One region of the Nocardioides sp. BE266 genome, then DNA from elsewhere that is predicted to be linked to it. Evidence: riboswitches for the same ligand, from Rfam matches in the RefSeq annotation. Region 1 holds a riboswitch; the other holds the start of a gene.
The links. A riboswitch is a leader RNA that binds a small molecule or an ion and turns the genes downstream of it on or off. The one in region 1 is predicted to bind thiamine pyrophosphate.
Positions count from the first base shown of each region.

Region 2: it holds a riboswitch for thiamine pyrophosphate, as region 1 does, so the genes downstream of both, J2X46_RS19090 (thiamine ABC transporter substrate-binding protein) here and thiE (thiamine phosphate synthase) in region 1, are expected to answer to the same signal.

Region 1 covers NZ_JAURTI010000002.1:316,541-326,101, forward strand. The annotation lists gene J2X46_RS05880 (thiamine phosphate synthase) at 1-335, opposite strand, end outside; gene J2X46_RS05885 (thiazole synthase) at 332-1,096, opposite strand; gene thiS (sulfur carrier protein ThiS) at 1,093-1,281, opposite strand; gene J2X46_RS05895 (FAD-dependent oxidoreductase) at 1,272-2,294, opposite strand; gene thiE (thiamine phosphate synthase) at 2,294-2,911, opposite strand; TPP riboswitch at 2,880-2,989, opposite strand; gene J2X46_RS05905 (hypothetical protein) at 3,064-3,822, opposite strand; gene J2X46_RS05910 (response regulator) at 3,986-4,360, shown strand; gene J2X46_RS05915 (FAD-binding oxidoreductase) at 4,372-5,091, opposite strand; gene J2X46_RS05920 (sulfite oxidase-like oxidoreductase) at 5,093-5,704, opposite strand; gene J2X46_RS05925 (alanine racemase) at 5,757-6,803, opposite strand; gene J2X46_RS05930 (Type 1 glutamine amidotransferase-like domain-containing protein) at 6,800-7,456, opposite strand; gene J2X46_RS05935 (hypothetical protein) at 7,501-8,112, shown strand; gene J2X46_RS05940 (hypothetical protein) at 8,185-8,412, opposite strand; gene J2X46_RS05945 (phospholipid carrier-dependent glycosyltransferase) at 8,598-9,561, opposite strand, start outside.
Region 2 covers NZ_JAURTI010000006.1:222,435-231,995, reverse strand. The annotation lists gene J2X46_RS19095 (iron ABC transporter permease) at 1-931, opposite strand, end outside; gene J2X46_RS19090 (thiamine ABC transporter substrate-binding protein) at 942-2,021, opposite strand; TPP riboswitch at 2,013-2,122, opposite strand; gene J2X46_RS19085 (alpha/beta hydrolase fold domain-containing protein) at 2,177-3,079, shown strand; gene J2X46_RS19080 (GNAT family N-acetyltransferase) at 3,076-3,525, shown strand; gene J2X46_RS19075 (aldehyde dehydrogenase family protein) at 3,479-4,624, opposite strand; gene J2X46_RS19070 (helical backbone metal receptor) at 4,721-5,467, shown strand; gene J2X46_RS19065 (MarR family transcriptional regulator) at 5,464-5,955, shown strand; gene icmF (fused isobutyryl-CoA mutase/GTPase IcmF) at 6,104-9,358, shown strand; gene J2X46_RS19055 (ATP-binding protein) at 9,505-9,561, opposite strand, start outside.

The DNA.
Region 1 (9,561 bases):
AGGGTGGCCCAGGACGCCCCGGCATCGGCGGCACGGCCGACGTCCGCGCGGGAGTGGCAGGACCGGCCCCATCGCACGCCGGGGAGCGGCGCCTGGTGCGCCGCCAGGTGCAGCCCGTGCGCGGCGGGCTCGAGGATGCGCGAGGAGACGACCGTGAGGCCGGGGACCGCCACCAGCGCCCGGACGAGTGCGGCGCGGGCGGGACCCTCGAGGTCGTGCTCGCGCACGACCACGGCTGCGAGGCCGGCCTCGGCGCACTCGCGGACCGTGCGCACCAGTCCGCGGCCCAGGCGCAGCTGGGACCGGTCCGTCAGCAGCACCAGCCGCGGGATCACGCGATCCTCCCGTCGAGCGGGCTCGCCGATCGAGCCACCGCCCGGCGCGGGATCCGTCCGGCTCGCCGTGCCGCGACACCCGCCTCGACGGCGAGGCGGAGGGCTCCGGCCATCGCGACCGGGTCCGCCGCCCGCGTCACCGCGGTGGCGGCCAGGACGGCATCGCAGCCGAGCTCCATGGCCAGCGCCGCGTCGGAGGCGGTGCCGACACCGGCGTCGAGCACGACCGGCACGTCGACGGCCGCGACGACCGTCTCGATGGCGTGCGGGTTGAGGATCCCGAGTCCCGATCCGATCGGGGAGCCCAGCGGCATCACAGCAGCGCAGCCGGCGTCCGCGAGGCGACGGGCCAGCACCGGGTCGTCGGTGGTGTAGGGCAGCACCGTGAACCCCCGCGCGACGAGCGCCGCGGCCGCCTCGACCAGCTCCACCGCGTCGGGCAGCAGGTTCGTCTCGTCGCCGATCACCTCGAGCTTCACCCAGTCCGTCTCCAGCGCCTCGCGCGCGAGCTCGGCCGTGAGGACGGCGTCCCGGGCGGAGAGGCAGCCCGCTGTGTTCGGGAGCACGAGTGCACCGTGCTCGCGGAGGAGCGGCAGCAGCGCACCTGCGGACGTGCTCGACGTACGTCGCACGCTGACGGTCACCAGCCCCGGGCTTGCGGCAGCCAGGACCGGGCCGACCAGGTCGGGCCGGGGCAGGCCCCCGGTGCCCAGGAACAGCCGCGACGACAGCGTGCGGCCGGCGATCACGAGCTCGCTCATCCGCCGGACACCGCCGTCACCACGTCGACGACGTCCCCGTCGACGAGCAGCCGGCTGGCATGCTCCGCCCGCGGCACGACCTCGTGGTTGACGGCCACCGCGTGCCCGCTCGGGAGCGGCCCGACCAGGTCGTGCAGGGTGTCGGCATCGGCGTCCAGCAGCACGCCGTTGAGGGTCAGGCGCACGTCACACCTCCATCGGGAGTCGGTAGGAGCCGTCGGGGATCGACGGCCGGATCGGGGGCTGCCCCCTCGAGGGCGTCGGCGAGCATGCGGGCCGTCAGCGGGGCGAGGAGCACGCCGTGGCGGAAGTGCCCGGCGGCGAGCCAGGTGCGCGGGTCGTGGGTGGGACCGACGAGGGGCAGGTGGTCGCGCGTCGCCGGCCGGTCGCGCGCCTCGCACGCCAGCAGCTCGGCGCGGTCCAGGGCCGGAAGGAGGACGCGGGCCGCGCGCAGCAGCCGGAGCACGCCACCGGCGGTCGGCACCGGCGCGGCGTCGTGCTCCTCGACCGTGGCCCCGACGACGACCTCACCACCGGCACGGGGCACGAGGTAGACAGGCTCACCCGCCACCCAGCCACGCACCACGTGGCGAGGACCGTCCGACGTGCGGAGGCGCACGACCTCACCGCGCACTCCGCGCACGAGCGAGGTCCACGGCTGGGGCAGGCGTGCACCGGTCGCGACGACGACGGCATCGGGCGTGGCGTCCGGCTCGCGCGCCCGGACCCGGTCGCCCAGCCGATCGAGGAGTGCGGCCACGACGGCGCGCGGGTCGACGGCCGCGTCGTGGAGCAGCAGCGCCCGGCTGGTGCGACCCAGCCCGGGCTCGAGGTCGCGCGCGGCACCTGGCGGGAGCACGTCCACGGCGACGCCCAGTCCGGCCAGGACCTGCACCTGGCGGTCGACCTCCTGCCCGTCGCCCGCGTCGTGCCCGACCAGCAGGGTCCCGCAGGCGTGCAGCGGCACAGCGAGCCGGGCAGCGTACGCCGGCCACAGCCGCGCGCTCGCCACCCCGAGCCGGTGGACGTCGGGCTCGCCGTGCCACGCCTCGCCACCCGGCGAGAGCATGCCGGCGGCGACGGCGGAGGCGCCGCAGCCCGGCGTCGGGTCGACGACCACGACGTCGTGGCCGCGGTCGAGCAGCTCTGCTGCGCAGGCGAGGCCGACGATGCCGCCACCCCGGACGTGGACCCGCATCAGCCGAGCTCCTGCACCAGCTCCTCTGCTGCGGCGACGGGATCGGGCTCCCGCCAGATCGCGCCCAGGACCGCCACGCCGTGGGCACCTGCGTCCAGTGCGGCACGGACCCGGCCGGCGCCGATGCCGCCGATCGCCACCAGTGGCAGCACGCCGCGCGCCGCGGTGATCGCCGGCACCCCGAGCGCCGGCGGCAGCCCGGCCTTGCTGGACGTGGGGAACACCGGGCCGAACCCGGCGTACGCCGCACCTGCCGCAGCCGCCCGCTCCACGGCGGCCCGGTCGCGACAGGTGGCACCGACGATCAGCTCGGGGGCCACCGTGGTGGCGAGCTCGACCGGCAGGTCCTCGGCCCCGAGGTGGACGCCGTCGGCGCCGGTGGCGAGCGCGACATCGACGCGGTCGTCGACGACCACCGTGGCACCGAAGGGCCGGACGGCAGCGAGCACGACGCGGGTGAGCTCGACGAGCTCGCGCGTCGTGGCCGCCTTGTCACGGACCTGGAAGCCGTCGACCCCGACCTCCGCGAGGTCGGACAGCGCGGACAGGTCGTCGGTCGAGGAGACCAGGCAGAAGATGCGCGGCAGCAGCACGTGGATCACTTCCTTCGCCGGCATGACCCGGATCAGGTGCGACGGTCGGAGCGGCTCCAGCTCCCTCTCAGCCCGCTGCCGCGGACTCCCGTGTGGACGTCGGCGACGCTAGCAGAGCCGGAGGGGCTGGCCGCACCGGGGCCGTCGGCGAACACGAGCCACGTGGCCCGCGTCCTTCAGGAGTAGCGGGCGATGACGTGGCGGTGCTCGCCCGGCACCAGGGCGGGCAGGAACGTCACCGAGTCGGGGGACCTCGTCGTCCAGATGCCGTCGATCGCCCGGTTGCCGAACGTGCTCTCGCCGGGCTCCGTCGCCCACCAGGCCGTCAGCCCGCCGATGCGCATGTGGTGGAAGTTGTCGTCGCCGTAGACCTCGACGTCGAATCCGCGCGCGAGGTCCTCGGCGACGAGCTCGCCGATCCTGGGCCGCTCGCGGTCGCGGTGCCGGGCCACCCGCTTGGGCCGGTCGCCGCGGTAGTCCATGTGGCCGATCTGCACGCCGGCCGTGAGGTGGAGGTTGTAGCGGATCACCACCGAGCCGTCGCGGCGACGCGACTTCAGCCGGGTGCACCACGACGGCCCGAGGAAGCTGCGTCGGCCGGGCACCTTGTCGACGCGCCCGGCGGGCGCGAGCACCGAGGCCCAGCACGCGAGCGGGGTCTCGTGGAGGCTGTTGCGCACGCCGATGGGGCCGCCGCCGGCGTGGGCGCGGTGGAAGCTCCACCTGCCGCGCGGCTCCAGGTCGTGGGGTGAGACTCCTGGCCACCAGCGGAAGAGCCGCCCCTGGGCGGCAAGGAGGTCGTTGCGACCGCGCGGCCACTCCTGGAGCGCGAGCACGTCGCAGACGTCGACGAGCTTCTCGAAGCGCGTCTCGACGGCCGGGCTGTCGAGAGTGACCAGGATGTTGGCGGTTCCGCACACGACCGTGTCGGCCATCTCCCCATCTTCCTCGCACGCCACGCCCGGATCCATCCCCTTCGTGGGGGGAGATGTGGCCATTCCGCCACGCCGTCCGGCACTTTGCTGATTACCTATGACCTGAGGGCAGGTGGGGTAGGACGCGTCACGATCGGCACCTCTGGAACGGAAGGTCTCGGGAGTGGCAACGGTGCTGGTCGTCGATGACGACGACGACATCCGCGAGCTCATCGCGATCGGCGTGCAGCGGGCAGGGCACGACGTGACGAGCGTGGCCGATCCTGTCGCCGCCCTGGCGGTCGCGACGGAGTCGTCCTTCGACATGGCCGTCCTGGACTGGAGCATGCCGAACATGAACGGCGGCGAGCTCTGCGCGAGGCTGCGGAACCTGCCGCACTTCGCGTCGCGTCCGGTCCTGATCCTCACGGCGTACGCCGACCGCGAGACCCGCACCAAGGCACTCGCTGCGGGCGCGACGGCCTTCATGACCAAGCCGTTCTCGCTCCGGGACCTGGGCGACGCCGTCGAGCGCGCGCTCCCCGCTCGCACCGGCTAGGAGGCCGGCGGCTACGCCGATTCCGTCTCCTCGCCGCCCGTGGGCCCGAAGCGCTCGACGCGGATCGCCGCGGGATCCATGCCGCACGCGACGAGGAGCTCCTCGGCGTACGCCGCGAAGCGGGCCGACCCGCACACGAAGCCGAGCTCGACCCCCTCGAGCATCGGGGTCACCTCTTCGACGGTGAGCGGCCCGGGCGCACGGTCACCCGCCTGCGCGCGGGTGTACGCCGTCGCGGCGCCGAAGCGCTCCAGCTCGGCTGCGTAGGGGAGGTCCTCGCGCCGGCGCGCGACCGCGGCGATGCGGAGCAGGTCGGTGCTCCCGAGCCGGCGCGCGGTGCGGGCCATGGCGACCGCGGGCACGACCCCGGTGCCGCCCACGAGGCACAGGATGGGGGTGCGGGTGTCCCAGACGAACCAGCGACCGATCGGCCCGCGGAGCTCGAGCACGTCCCCGACCTCGGCGACGTCGGCGAGGAACTCCGAGACCTCGCCGTCGGGCTGCCGCTCGATGAGCAGCTCGAGGAGCGGGTCGTCGGTGTCGGAGGCCAGCGAGTAGGAGCGTGTCGCCGTGTAGTCGTCGGGCGCGCGCAGCCGCACCAGGTAGTGCTGCCCAGGCAGGTGGCGGGGCTTGTCGTCGACGTGGAGGCGCAGCCGGACCGTGCGCTCGGTGGGCCAGTCCTTCTCGATGATGCGGCCGTCGCTCCATGCCGCCATCGGTGCGGGGGCCATCTCAGTCGTCACCCTGGTAGCGCTGCTCGCGCCACGGGTCGCCGCGGTCGTGGTAGCCGTTCTGCTCCCAGAAGCCCGGCCGGTCCTCGGCCATCAGCTCGAGGCGCGAGATCCACTTCGCGGACTTCCAGAAGTAGAGGTGCGGCACGAGGAGGCGGAGCGGTCCGCCGTGCTGGCGGGGGAGCGGCTTGCCGTCGACGTCCCACACGATCCAGGCACGACCGCCGGTGAGGTCGGCGAGAGGCAGGTTCGTCGTGTAGCCGGTGACCGAGTGCGCCATCACGAAGGACGCCGTGCTGCTCGGCCGGGCGACGTCGAGCAGGTCGTCGACGCTCACCCCGCTGAACGTGATGTCGAGCTTGGACCACGTCGTGACGCAGTGGATGTCGCCGAAGAAGGTCGACCCGGGGAAGGCGTGCAGCTCCGACCAGGTCCAGCTGTGGGGCGACTCGACGAGGCCGTCGACCGACAGCGTCCACGACTCCGCCGGCTGCTGCGGCGTCGCCTCCGCGGTGAGCACCGGCCACGACGAGCCGGTGTCGTACTGCCCGGGTGGGATGCGGCCGCGCTCCGGCTCGGGGCGGCGGCGGGTGAATCCTCGCGTGACCGGCATGGGTGCAGTCTGCCGCGTGGAGAGGGCCGAGCGCGACGGGTACGACGATGGCTCAGGTGTTGCGACCCCTGGCCGTCACCGGCCAGGGAGCGTCGCCGTCCGTCGGCCACAGCTCGTCGGCGAGGTTGGCCGCGGTGCAGCAGTGGTTGGGCACGACGAGCACCCGGCTCCCCAGCGCGGGGAGCGTGCCTGGCAGCTCAACGACCGCGTGGTGCTCCGACAGCTGGACGATGCGCGCGTCCGGGTGGTCGAGCAGCCGGCCGAACCCGGTGGCGTACGACGCCCGGTCGGCGCCCAGCACCTTGGACCCCGCGTCCAGGACGAGGCGGCCGCCGGCGTGGCTGACCACCGTGGCGACGGCCGTGAGTGCGACCTGGTCCGGCGCCGCCGAGCCGAGCTCCCACTGCTGGGCGTCGTTGAAGACGTACACGCCGGGGCGGAGCTCGGTCAGCACGGAGGCATCGGCGTGCTCGAGCGACGGGGTGGATCCGCCGCTGACGACCAGGTCGGTGAGGCCGGCGGCCCCGAGGGACGCGCGGCCGGCCGCCAGTGCGACCGCCTCGTCACGGGCGGCGGCTGCGCGGCCGTCGGGGGAGTAGGAGTGGCCGGGGAACGTGAAGACGCCGAGCACAGTGAGGTCGCCCGCAGCGAGGGCGACGTCGCCGGCCAGGCCCGGCGCGATGCCGCTGCGGTGGTGGCCCGAGTCGACCTCGACGACCAGCTCCACGCCCGACCCGGCGAGCAGGGCGGCGGCCTTCTCGGCCCCCGCGAGCGAGTCGACGCCGATCGCGAGGCGTACCCCTGATCCGGCCAGCGCTGCCAGCCGGTCGGCGAGGGCGTCGGTCAGCCACAACGGGTAGGCGACGAAGAGGTCCGTGCACCCCTGCTCCGCGAACGCCTCGGCCTCGCCGACCGTGGCGACGGTCAGCCCGACGGCGCCGGCCTCGAGCTGGAGCCGCGCGACGTCGGCCGACTTGTGGGTCTTGGCGTGCGGTCGCAGCGCGACCCCAGCCGCCGCCGCGGCTGCTGCGGTGCGGGCGATGTTGTCGCGCAACCGGCCGACGTCGACGCGCAGGTAGGGAGTCGCCGGGTCGGTCACGCGAAGTGCCGCCACTCGCCCTCGGAGACGACCTCGACCCGGTCGCCGTCCACCACGACGGCGGACTGCTCGTCCAGTGCGTAGCCCGGGTTGCCGAGGCCGGCCGCCCACTGCTCGGCGTCCTCCATCGTGTTGGACTCGAACAGCCCGACGTGGGGGTAGATCGAGAAGTCGACGAGGCCGAGCGCCCCGTCGCCCTCCTCGGGCCGCCAGTGCGTGAAGCGGTCGCCGATGCGCGGCGCCAGCGCCATGCTGCCCGCGCTGACGCCGACCCAGACCGTGTCGTGGAGCGACGGCAGGAGCCGGCCGAGCCCGGACTCCGCCACCCAGTGCGCGAGGTACGTCGCCTCGCCGCCGTCGACGAGCAGGACGTCGACGTCGCGGACCCACGGCTCCCAGCGTTCCGCGTCGATCGTCGGCAGCGCGGTCAGCTCGACCAGCCCGACGGACTGCCACCCGAGGCCGGTCATCGTGGGCGGGGTGCGGTCGGTGGCGAAGCCGCGCGCGGTCAGCGGAGTGCACATCGGGTGGCCCCACTGGGCGGAGGAGATGCCCAGGGCGGTCGACTCCTCGATCGGCTTGCCGAGGAGGTCGACGAGGGCCGCCCGGATGCTGTCGTTGGTCACGCCGCCGGAGGTGAGCAGGAGCTTCATGCCCGGCATCGTCGCAGACCGGCGCCTCCCGCTACGGTCAGGACGTGGGCGACCTCCAGCGGATCTTCGTGGTGAGCGCGCCGGCCGGCACGGCCGAGGTCGCGGCCCTGCGGAAGCGGCTGGGGCAGCAGGCGACCGTCCTGGCCGCGCCGACGGCGGAGGCCAAGCGCGTCGTCGAGGGTCTCGGCCGCGAGCCGACCCCCGACGTGCTGCTGGCGCCGGTGCGCTTCCCGGACGTCGACCGCGGGCACCGCCTCGACGACCTCGTGCGCCGGCACGCGGTGGCGGACCGCTGGCGTGACGTCGTGGTCGTCGCCGACCCGGCGACGGTGACCCTGCTGCTGCGGGTGCTGGCCCCGGATCAGCTGCCGGCGGCGGGTCCGGTCACCGAGGTGGGCCTGCCGCGGGGCACCCGGCCGGTGCCGCTGCCGCGTGCCGTGGCCGGCGGCGCGGGGCTCGCGGTGGTGTCGGGCCTGCTCGCGTCCGTCGTACCGGTGTGGGTGCTGCCGCTGCTCGCCGTGGTCGCCGGGCTCGCGCTGCTCGTGGTGCCGAGCCGGCGGCACGTCGGTGAGTCGCTGCTCATCGCGGTCGCGGTGGCGGTGCTGGTGACGCTGCTGGCGATCGCGGGGTCGTCACGGTTCCCGGGTGCGTGGTGAGGACAAACGAGAACCCCGCCCGGGCTGGATCGGGCGGGGTCACGTGTGTGGGTGGCGCTCAGGCCACCGGGGTCAGCCCTTGCGCGGGCCGAACAGGAGCTTGACGACGGGACCGCGCTGCTTGGGCAGCGCCGGTGCGACGAACCACGCGTTGGTCAGACCGCCCCCGCGGTTGAACCCCTCGTGGAAGACGTAGTTGAGCCCGCACTCGCAGACCCAGCGGCTCCCCACCTCGAACTCCGCCTGCGCATCGGGAGCACTGTCGGTCTCCAGGCAGATGTGCAGCAACGTTGAACTCATCGGACCCTCCCCAAGGGCTCTGTCGGCGCCACCGGCGGCGCTGGTGCCAATGGTGGGGCCTCGCATGGCCCGAATGCACTAGTCGACGCGGAATTTCGGGCCATCTTGACGAAAATTGGGAAATCCGATCTCGCCTCGGCTACGTGGTCTGGGCCAGTGGAGGCGTTTTCCGCTGATTCCGCGGTCTAGATCCAGCGACGGAACCAGATCCGCGAGTCCCACTCCGACTTGGTGAGCAGGGCGTCGGTCCAGATCGGCCAGAACCATGCGAAGGCGATCACCGCCAGCACGGTGTAGCTGCCGGCGACCACCACCCCGAACGTACGGCGGGGGCCGGGCACGTCGGACGTGCCGATCAGGTGGCCCATGGCCAGCGCGAGCGACAGCACGAGGAAGGGCAGGCTGGCGATCGCGTAGAAGTAGAAGATCGGCCGGTCGTCGTAGAGGAACCACGGCAGCCACGTGGTCGCCAGGCCGACGACCGCGACCCCGTGGCGCCAGTCGCGGGCGCCGATCCAGAGCAGCAGCGAGGCGATCATCGCCAGGCACCCGCCCCACCACACGACCGGGTTGCCGATCAGCAGGATCTGGCGGATGCACGTCGAGCCGCTCGGCGCGCCGCAGCCCTGCGCGCCGGGCTGGATGTCGGTCTGGGCGTCGACGCCGACGGGCCGGCCCATCACCAGCCAGGTCGACGGCTTGGAGGCGTAGATGTGCGTCGAGTCGTTCAGGAAGTGGCTGTGGAAGGTGTAGACGTCCTGGTGGTAGTACCAGAGCGAGCGCAGCGACTGGGTGACCTCGCCGAACCCGTGGGCGTCGGGCTCGGTCGCGGTCGGCCACTGCTTCCCGCCGTCGTACGTCGTGTACTGCGTGTTGCTGAACGCCTCCTCGTAGGCGTCGGCGTGGATCAGCCAGCCGGTCCACGAGGCGAGGTAGGTGACGAAGGCGACGCCGACGAGCGCGAGGAACGCCGGGACGCCGTCGAGGACGATCGAGCTCAGCAGCGGCCGCCGCTGGCCGAAGGCGCGGCGGGCGCCCGCGCTCCACAGCCAGACCAGCAGGCCGAACGCGGCGAGGGTGTAGACCGCCGACCACTTGGTGCCGCACGCCAGGCCGAAGCTCAGTCCGCCGAGCAGCAGCCACGGTCGC
Region 2 (9,561 bases), on a different contig from region 1:
CCCACCCGTCGCCGACCGACAGCGAGCCGACCACGAGGGTGAGGATCGGCAGCAGCACCGCGAGCAGCACCAGCGTCGTCGCGACGACCACGGGCACGTCTGCGCGTCGTACGGCGCGGGGCGGGGTGACGGTCCGCTGGGCCGTCGGGTCGGGCACCGCGCGCAGCCGCGCGGCGAGGGCGAGCAGGCCCACCACCACGACGATCTGGAGCACCGACAGCGCTGACGCCGCCCGCAGGTCGAAGATCGTCGTGGTCAGCAGGTAGATCTCGGTCTCGACGGTCGCGTGCCGCACCCCACCGAGGGTCAGCACGATCCCGAACGCCGTCGCGCAGAAGAGGAAGACCACGCTGGCCGCGCCGACGATCGCGGGCCGCAGCGCCGGCAGGGTCACCGTGCGCAGCACCTGCCACGGCGAGGCGCCGAGGGCGGCCGCGGCCTGGCCGGGGCGCGGGTCGAGCGACTCCCACGCGACGCCGACGGTGCGGATGACGACGGCGACGTTGAAGAAGACCAGGCCGCAGATGATGGCGACCGGGGTGCCGTCGAGGCCGAGGAAGCCGAGCGGCCCGCCCTCCCCCAGCAGCTGGCGGAACGCGACGCCGACCACCACGGTCGGCAGCACGAACGGCACCAGCATCGCCGCGCGCACCGCGGCGCGACCGGGCAGCGCCAGCCGGTGCAGGGCGTACGCCGCCGGCAGCCCGAGCACGACGGCGACCAGCGTCGCGACTGCCGAGGACCACACCGTGAACCACGCGACCCGGTGCACCCGTGGCCGCGCCAGCACCTCGAGCACCTCACCGGGCGCGAACCGCCCGTCGACCACGAAGCCCTCGGAGACCATGCCGGTCACCGGCAGGACGAAGAGCACGCCGAGCACCAGCACCGGCCCGGCGGCCAGGAGCAGGAGGGCGGCGATGCGCCTCATGGGAGGGGCCTCACCGCGAGACGACGTCCGTCCAGTCGGTCAGCCACTGCTCGCGGTTGGCCGAGATCTCGGCGGGGTCGACCGTGTAGGGGTCGCTCGGCTGCTGGGCGAACTCCGCCCAGTCCGACGGGATGGTGGCGCCGGGCATGACCGGGAAGACGTACATCGACTCCGGCAGGGCGCTCTGCACCTCGTCGCTCAGGAGCCAGTCGACCAGCGCCTCGGCACCCTTCGGGTTGTCGGCGCCCGCGAGCACACCGGCGTACTCCACCTGGCGGAAGCAGGTGTCGAGCAGCGCCGCGGTCGTGGTCTTGCCGCCGGAGACGGTGAAGGCCGGCGAGGAGTCGTACGACACCACGATCGGGCGGGTGCCGGTGTCGGAGCCGGCGGTGAAGTCGCCGTAGTAGGCGTCCTCCCAGCCGTCGACGACCTTCGCGCCGTTGGCCAGCAGGTCGGTCCAGTAGTCCTTCCAGTCGTCGCCGTACTCCGCCACGGTGGCGAGGAAGAAGGCCATGCCCGGGCTGCTGGTCGAGGCGCCGGGGGTGACGAAGAGGTCGGCGTAGGCCGGGTCGGTGAGGTCGGCGAGCGTCTTCGGCGGCTCGAGGCCCTCCTGGTCGAACCAGGAGCTGTCGACGTTGACGCACACGCTGGCCGAGTCGACCGGGACGAGCTGGTCGCCGCCGTCGGCGAGGGCGTACTCGGCCGGCGGCTCCGTCGTCGGCGTGAAGTCGGCGAAGGCGCCCTCGCCGAGCGGGCGCGAGGCGAAGGTGTTGTCGACGCCGAAGGCGGCGTCGGCGATCGGGTTGTCGGCGGTCAGGCTGAGCTTGGTGGCCAGCGTGCCGGCATCACCGGCGGCGCGGACCTCGAGGGTGTAGCCGGACTCGGCCTCGAACTCCTTCACCAGCTTCTTCGGCAGGTGGAACGACTCGTGCGTGGCCAGCACGACGGTGCCGCCGGGCTCGCCGGCCGAGCCGCTGGGACTGGTCGGTTCGGAGGCGGTCTCGCCCGAGCCGCCGCCGGCGAGGCTGCAGCCTGCGAGCGTCAGCACCCCCGTCGCGGTGATGAGTGCAGCGCGAACACGTCTGTGCATCTGGTGACTCCCTATCGCCGGTGCTAGCCGGATCAGGTTCGGAGGGTCTGCGGCTGGTCCGCACTCTCAGCACGCCTGCACGTGCTCCCCTGTCTGTGTGGTGCAAGCGTACTGGTCGTACGCCGTGGCCGCTCGACCAGCCGTACGCTGCGGGCATGCCGAGCCGCCGCCACGACCTGCTGGCCACCTTGGTCCCGAAGGTCCGCAAGTCGCGCGACCTCGACAACGAGCCCGCCGAGCGTGCGCGGGTCGAGAGGTGGCACGGCACCCTCGACCGTTCGCTGCCGACCCGCGCGACCCCCGGCTTCGCGAGGCGGTGGGACACCGAGGTGGTCGACATCGGGTTCCCCTGCCACGTCCTCACGCCGCGCAGGCGCCGGCCGACCCGCACCCTCTACTACGTCCACGGCGGCGGGTTCATGGCGCCGATCGACGGCTTCCATGTCAGGTACGCCACCCGTCTGGCCGACGCGATCGGCGCGCGGGTCGTGATGCCCGACTATCCGCTCGCCCCCGAGCACACGTGGAAGGACTCCCACGACGCGCTCGTCGACGACGCGGCGCGCTGGGCCGGCGAGGAGGGCGGCATCGTGCTCGCCGGCGACTCCGCCGGCGGCGGCCTGGCCCTGTCGGTCGCCCTGTCCATGCGCGACCGCGGCCTCACCCCCGCCACCCACCTGGTCATGCACGCACCGTGGGCCGACCTCACCACCTCGACGATCGAGGAGACGCGGGCGGCCGACGCGATCGACCCGTGGCTGTTCTTCGGCAAGCTCCAGGCGTACGCCCTGTGGTGGGCGGGCTCGCCCGACGACCTCGGCCGCCCCGAGGTCTCGCCGGCGCTGGCCGACCTCGCCGGACTGCCGCGGGCGATGGTGCTCTACGGCACCCGCGACCTGCTGCACCCGGGCTGCCGCCTGCTCGTACGCCGCGCGGCGGAGGCCGGCTGGGACCTGACCGCGGTCGAGGAGCACGACCTGATCCACGTCTACGGCCTGCTGCCGTTCGTGCCCGAGTCCCGGCGGGCGTTCGCGCAGGTCGTGGGGTTCGCGAGATGAGCACCAACGTGCGCTGCGTCGGCTTCGACGAGCTCGCGCCGCGACTGGCGTACGCCCTGTGGCGGCTGCGCCAGCAGGTCTTCGTCGTCGAGCAGCAGTCGCCCTACCCCGACCTCGACGGCCGCGACCTCGAGGACACGACGCGGCACGTCCTGCTGGTCGAGGACGAGGAGCTGGTCGGCTGCCTGCGCCTCCTCGACGACGGGGAGTGGGCGCGCATCGGACGCGTCGTCGTGGCGCCTACTGCGCGCAGGCGCGGACTTGCGGGCGTCCTGATGGACCGGGCGATGGCGGAGTGCGGCGACCGCGAGGTGCGGCTGGACGCCCAGACCGGGCTGACGGGGTTCTACCGCGGCTACGGCTTCGAGGTGACGGGACCGGAGTTCGACGAGGACGGCGTCATGCACGTGCCGATGCGCCGCGCCGGGAGTCGGCCACCAGCATGAGCACCGGGCCGAGGACCTCTTCGGTCACCAGCCGCGAGTCGCGGGACACACCGCCGATGACGGTGGGCGCCACCCACCAGCCGCCGCGGTCGAGCGCGTGCCCGCCGGCGGCGATGTCGGCACCCTCGGACTGCGCCAGCGCGACGTAGCGCAGCACGCGGTCGCGGGCGACCGGCGAGCGGAGCGGCCCGCACACGGTGGCGGGGTCGAGCGGGTCGCCGACGGCGACCGCGGCCATGGCCTCCTTGGCGGCCTCCCGGGCCTCCATGAAGCGGAAGGCCGGGACGACCACGCTCGTCGGGATGCGGCACGCCTGGCCGGCGTTGGTCGCCACCGTCACCGCGGCCCGGGCGACGACCTCCGCGAGGTCGCGGTTGTCGCGCGCGCGGATCATCTGGGGAGCGCCGGTGTCGACCCGGACCCGCTTGCGGGCGTGGGTGGCGGCGTCCTTCACGCGCTCGGCGACGATCGCGGAGCCGGTGAACGACACGTCGTCCACGCGCCGGTCGGTCGTGAGCCCGATCGCCACGTCGACGTCGCGGGTGGCCACCACGTTGAGCACCCCGCGCGGCAGGAAGTCCAGCCCGATGCGACCGATCTCGATCGCGGCCCGCGCCGCCTCGGGGGCCGGCTTGAGGACGACCGCCCCACCGGCGACCAGCGTGCGGCCGATCTCGTCGAGGGCGACGGCGATCGGCGACGTCGCCGGCGTGATCACGGCGGTGACCTTCGGGTTGGCCCGGCCGGGACCGGTGCGCAGCGCGGCCACGGGGGCGTCGACGTAGGTCTCGCGCAGGGCGATCGGCACGCCCGTCTCGGTGGCGAGCAGCTCGGCGAGACGGTCGGACTCCGCGACCAGCGCCTCCTGGAAGCCGAGCAGTGCTTTGACCCGCATCGCACCGTCGGTGCTCCAGCCCGTCGCGTGCACGGCCCGCCAGGCGGCCTCGACCGCGTCGTCGGCGTCGGCCGGACCGGCGTCGGGGAGGTCCCAGAGCGGCTCACCGGTGGCGGGGCTGCGGACAGGACGGGTCCACCCCTCGCGCGCAGCCCGCTCCCTGCCGTCGATCGGCAGGCCCACGGGGCCGACGTGCGTGCTCATGGGGAACACCTCACCACGAAGCACCACCCGCCGACCAAAAACGCCTCCACCCGTGGACTGGTCCGGACCGGGTCGGTGACCGCCTAGGGTCGCGGCATGGCTCGCGACGACCTCGGTGCCGAGGTGCCCCTGGCCGGACCCGCGGTCCGGGTGGTCTCGCTGGTGCCCTCGCTGACCGAGGCGATCGTCGCGACCGCACCCTCGGTCCTGGTCGGCGCCACCGACTGGTGCACCCACCCGGCCGACCTCGCCGTGCCGCGCGTGCGCGGGACCAAGAACCCCGACCTGGCTGCGATCCGGGCCCTGTCCCCCGACCTCGTGGTCGCCAACATGGAGGAGAACCGGGAGCTCGACGTACGCCGCCTCCGCGACGCCGGCGTCGCCGTGTGGGTCACCCGGATCGAGACCGTCGAGCAGTCCCTCACCTCGATGTCGCGGCTCTTCGCCGAGGCCCTCGGGCTCACGGACCCGCCGTGGCTGGAGGCTGCCCGCGCGCTGTGGTCGTCGCCGACGGCGCCACGGCTGCGGGTTGCGGTGCCGATCTGGCGCGACCCCTGGATGGTGGTCGGGTCCGGGACCTACACCGACGACCTGCTCGCCCGGGCCGGGCTGGTCAACGTGCTCGCCGACCAGGAGGGGCGCTATCCGACCGTCACTCCCGACGACATCGACCGCGCCGGCGCGGACGTCGTACTGCTGCCGGACGAGCCGTACGTCTTCACCGCCGACGACGGGCCCGAGGCCCTCACGACCCCGACGCGACTGGTCTCGGGGCGGCTGCTCACCTGGTACGGCCCCGCGATGGTCGAGGCGCACGCGCTGCTGACTACCCTCCAGCCATGACGCGCGACCCGATCTCCGAGGCCCACCGCCAGTGGGTGGCGCACGGCTGGGCAGACGCCGCCGACGGCATGGCGATGGTGACCTCGGTGGTGCGCGCCCAGCAGCTGCTGATGGAGCGGATCGACGCGGTGCTGCGCCCCCGCGGGCTGACCTTCGCCCGCTACGAGGTGCTGCGACTGCTGTCGTTCGCGCGCGAGGCGGCGATGCCGATGTCGCGGCTCGGCTCGCTGCTCCAGGTCCACCCGACCAGCGTCACCAGCGCGGTGGACCGCCTCGTCGCGCAGGGGTACGTCGAGCGCGAGCGCGGCGACGAGGACAAGCGGGTCGTGCTGGCCGTGCTCACCGCCGCCGGGCGCGACGCCGTCGAGGGGGCCACCTCCGCGCTCAACCGGGAGGTCTTCGAGACCCCCGGCCTGCCGGAGGGCGACGTACGCGCCCTCACCGATCGGCTCACGGCCCTGCGGACGGGCCTCGGCGACTCGTTCTGACCGCCGGGCGCGGGCTTCGCACCCGGACCTCCCGCTTTGTAGCCGATGCATTCGCTACTAAGCGGGAGGATCCCCGGATATCCGGGGATCCTCATCCGCCTCGGCTGGTAACTCGCGGGTAATTAGTTGGATGTCCTACTATCTTTCCATGGCTGACCTGCACACCCCGAAGAACCCGATCCGCCTCGTCACCGCCTCGAGCCTCTTCGACGGCCACGACGCGTCGATCAACATCATGCGGCGGATCTTCATGAGCCAGGGCTGCGAGGTCATCCACCTCGGCCACAACCGGTCCGTGCAGGAGGTCGTCGACGCGGCGCTGGAGGAGGACGTGCAGGGCGTCGCCGTGTCGTCCTACCAGGGCGGGCACGTGGAGTACTTCGAGTACCTCGTCGAGTCACTGCGTGCAGCCGGTGCCGGCCACGTGAAGGTCGTCGGCGGCGGTGGCGGCGTCATCGTGCCGTCCGAGATCACCCGGCTCCGTGAGTCGGGCGTCACCATCTTCTCCCCCGAGGACGGCCAGAAGATGGGCCTCGTCGGGATGATCAACTCCGTGGTCGAGGCCTGCGACATCGACCTCTGGTCCGACCAGGCGGTCACCGTCGAGCAGGTGCTGAGCGGCGACCGGTTCGCCGTCGCGCGCGCGATCACCGGCGCCGAGGAGGGTCGCCTCGACGAGGCGATGCTCGCCGAGATCCGTACGGCGGCAGCCCGCCGCGTCGTGCCCGTGCTCGGCATCACCGGCACCGGCGGCTCCGGCAAGTCATCGCTGACCGACGAGGTCGTGCGCCGCTTCCGCACCGACCAGCAGGACAAGCTCCGCATCGCCGTGATCGCGGTCGACCCGACGCGGCGCAAGGGCGGCGGCGCGCTGCTCGGCGACCGGATCCGCGCCAACTCCCTCGACGGCGACCGCGTCTTCTTCCGCTCGCTCGCCACCCGCGGCGCCCACGAGGTGCCCGACCACCTCGCCGACGTGATCGACGTGATGAAGGCCGCCGGCCACGACCTGGTGATCGTCGAGACGCCCGGCATCGGCCAGGGCGACGCCGGCATCGTGCCGCTGGTCGACCACTCGCTCTACGTGATGACGCCGGAGTTCGGCGCCGCCTCGCAGCTGGAGAAGATCGACATGCTCGACTTCGCCGACAGCGTCGCGATCAACAAGTTCGAGCGCCGCGGCGCCAAGGACGCGTTGCGCGACGTCGGCCGCCAGCTGGTCCGCAACCGCGGGGCCTTCGGCAAGCAGCCCGACGACATGCCGGTCTTCGGCACCAGCGCCGCGACGTTCAACGACGACGGCGTGACCGCGCTCTACCAGCACCTGCGCGACGAGCTCGCGACCGCCGGGCTCGAGGTCCACGACGGCACGCTCCCCCACGTCGACGTACGTCACTCGTCGGGCATCCGGCAGGTCGTGCCGGCCGACCGGGTGCGCTACCTGTCCGAGATCACCGAGACGGTGCGGGGCTACCACGCGCAGACCGAGACGCTCGTCGCGGCGTCCCAGCGGCTCCAGCGGATCGAGGCCGTGGCCGCCGAGCTGGGTCTCGATACACCCGGCTCGTCCCTCGCCGGGCACTCGACCACCGATGGTTTGCCCGCCCTGCTGGAGTCCGCCCGCAAGGACGTCCCGCACGAGGTCGCCGACCAGATCGCGGCGTGGCCGGCGGTCGTGGAGTCCTACTCCGGCGACGAGCAGGTGGTGAAGGTCCGCGACAAGGAGATCCACACCAAGCTGACCAAGGAGTCGCTGAGCGGCAACAAGATCCCGCGCGTCTCGCTGCCCCGCTTCACCGACCACGGCGAGCTGGTGCGCTTCTGGCGCAACGAGAACCTCCCGGGCTACTTCCCCTTCACGGCCGGCGTCTTCCCGTTCAAGCGTGACAACGAGGATCCGGCCCGCATGTTCGCCGGCGAGGGCGACCCGGCACGCACCAACCGCCGCTTCAAGATCCTCTCCCACGGCAACGACGCGACCCGCCTCTCGACGGCCTTCGACTCGGTGACGCTCTACGGCCGCGACCCCGACCCGCGCCCCGACGTCTACGGCAAGGTCGGCACGTCGGGCGTCAGCGTCGCGACCCTCGACGACATGAAGGCGCTGTACGACGGCTTCGACCTCGTCGCGCCCACCACGTCCGTCAGCATGACGATCAACGGCCCCGCCCCCACGGTGCTGGCGTTCTTCCTGAACACCGCGATCGACCAGCAGGTCGACGCGTTCCGCGACAAGGAGGGCCGCGAGCCCAGCGAGGAGGAGCGCGCCACCCTGGCGGCGTACGCCCTCGCGAACGTCCGCGGCACCGTGCAGGCCGACATCCTCAAGGAGGACCAGGGCCAGAACACCTGCCTGTTCTCCACCGAGTTCTCGCTGCGGATGATGGCCGACATCCAGGAGTGGTTCATCCAGCAGCAGGTGCGCAACTTCTACTCCGTCAGCATCTCCGGCTACCACATCGCCGAGGCCGGGGCGAACCCCATCAGCCAGCTCGCGTTCACCCTCGCCAACGGCTTCACCTACGTCGAGGCCTACCTCGCGCGCGGCATGAAGATCGACGACTTCGCGCCCAACCTGTCGTTCTTCTTCTCCAACGGCATGGACCCCGAGTACTCCGTCCTCGGCCGCGTCGCCCGCCGCATCTGGGCAGTCACCATGAAGGAGAAGTACGGCGCCTCGGAGCGGTCGCAGAAGCTGAAGTACCACGTCCAGACGAGCGGCCGGTCGCTGCACGCGCAGGAGATGGACTTCAACGACATCCGCACCACGCTGCAGGCGCTCATCGCGATCTACGACAATGCCAACAGCCTCCACACCAACGCATACGACGAGGCGGTGACGACCCCGACGGAGGAGTCCGTACGCCGCGCGCTGGCGATCCAGCTGATCATCAACCGCGAGTGGGGCCTGGCGATGAACGAGAACCCGCTCCAGGGCTCCTTCATCATCGACGACCTCACCGACCTCGTGGAGGCGGCCGTCCTCGCCGAGTTCGACTCGATCAACGAGCGCGGCGGCGTGCTCGGCGCGATGGAGACCGGCTACCAGCGCGGCCGGATCCAGGACGAGTCGATGCTCTACGAGCACCGCAAGCACGACGGCTCGCTGCCGATCATCGGCGTCAACACGTTCGTGAAGGAGTCGGCCGCCGACGCGCAGCCGCAGGAGATCGAGCTCGCCCGTGCCACCGAGTCCGAGAAGGAGTCGCAGCTCTCCCGCGTGCGTGCCTTCCAGGCCGAGCACGGCGCGGAGGCGCAGGAGGCGCTGGCCCGGCTCAAGGACGCCGCGGTGTCGGGCGAGAACGTCTTCGCCGTCCTGATGGACGCCGCCCGCGTCTGCTCGCTCCAGCAGGTGACCGAGGCGTTCTTCGAGGTCGGCGGCCAGTACCGCCGCAACGTCTGAGCCTCACGGACGCGCGTCAGCGCGGACGTGAACGCGAAGAGGTTGAGGGCCCCCGGTCCGACGAAGCGAAGCGAGTCGGGCCGACGGGGGAAGCGACCGAGGTACGAGATCGCGACGGGCGGCTCGAAACCCAGTGAGCGTGCGAGCTAGGCGGAGGCGCGCTCGCCCGAGCGCGACGACTCGGGCAGCGGCACCACCATCTC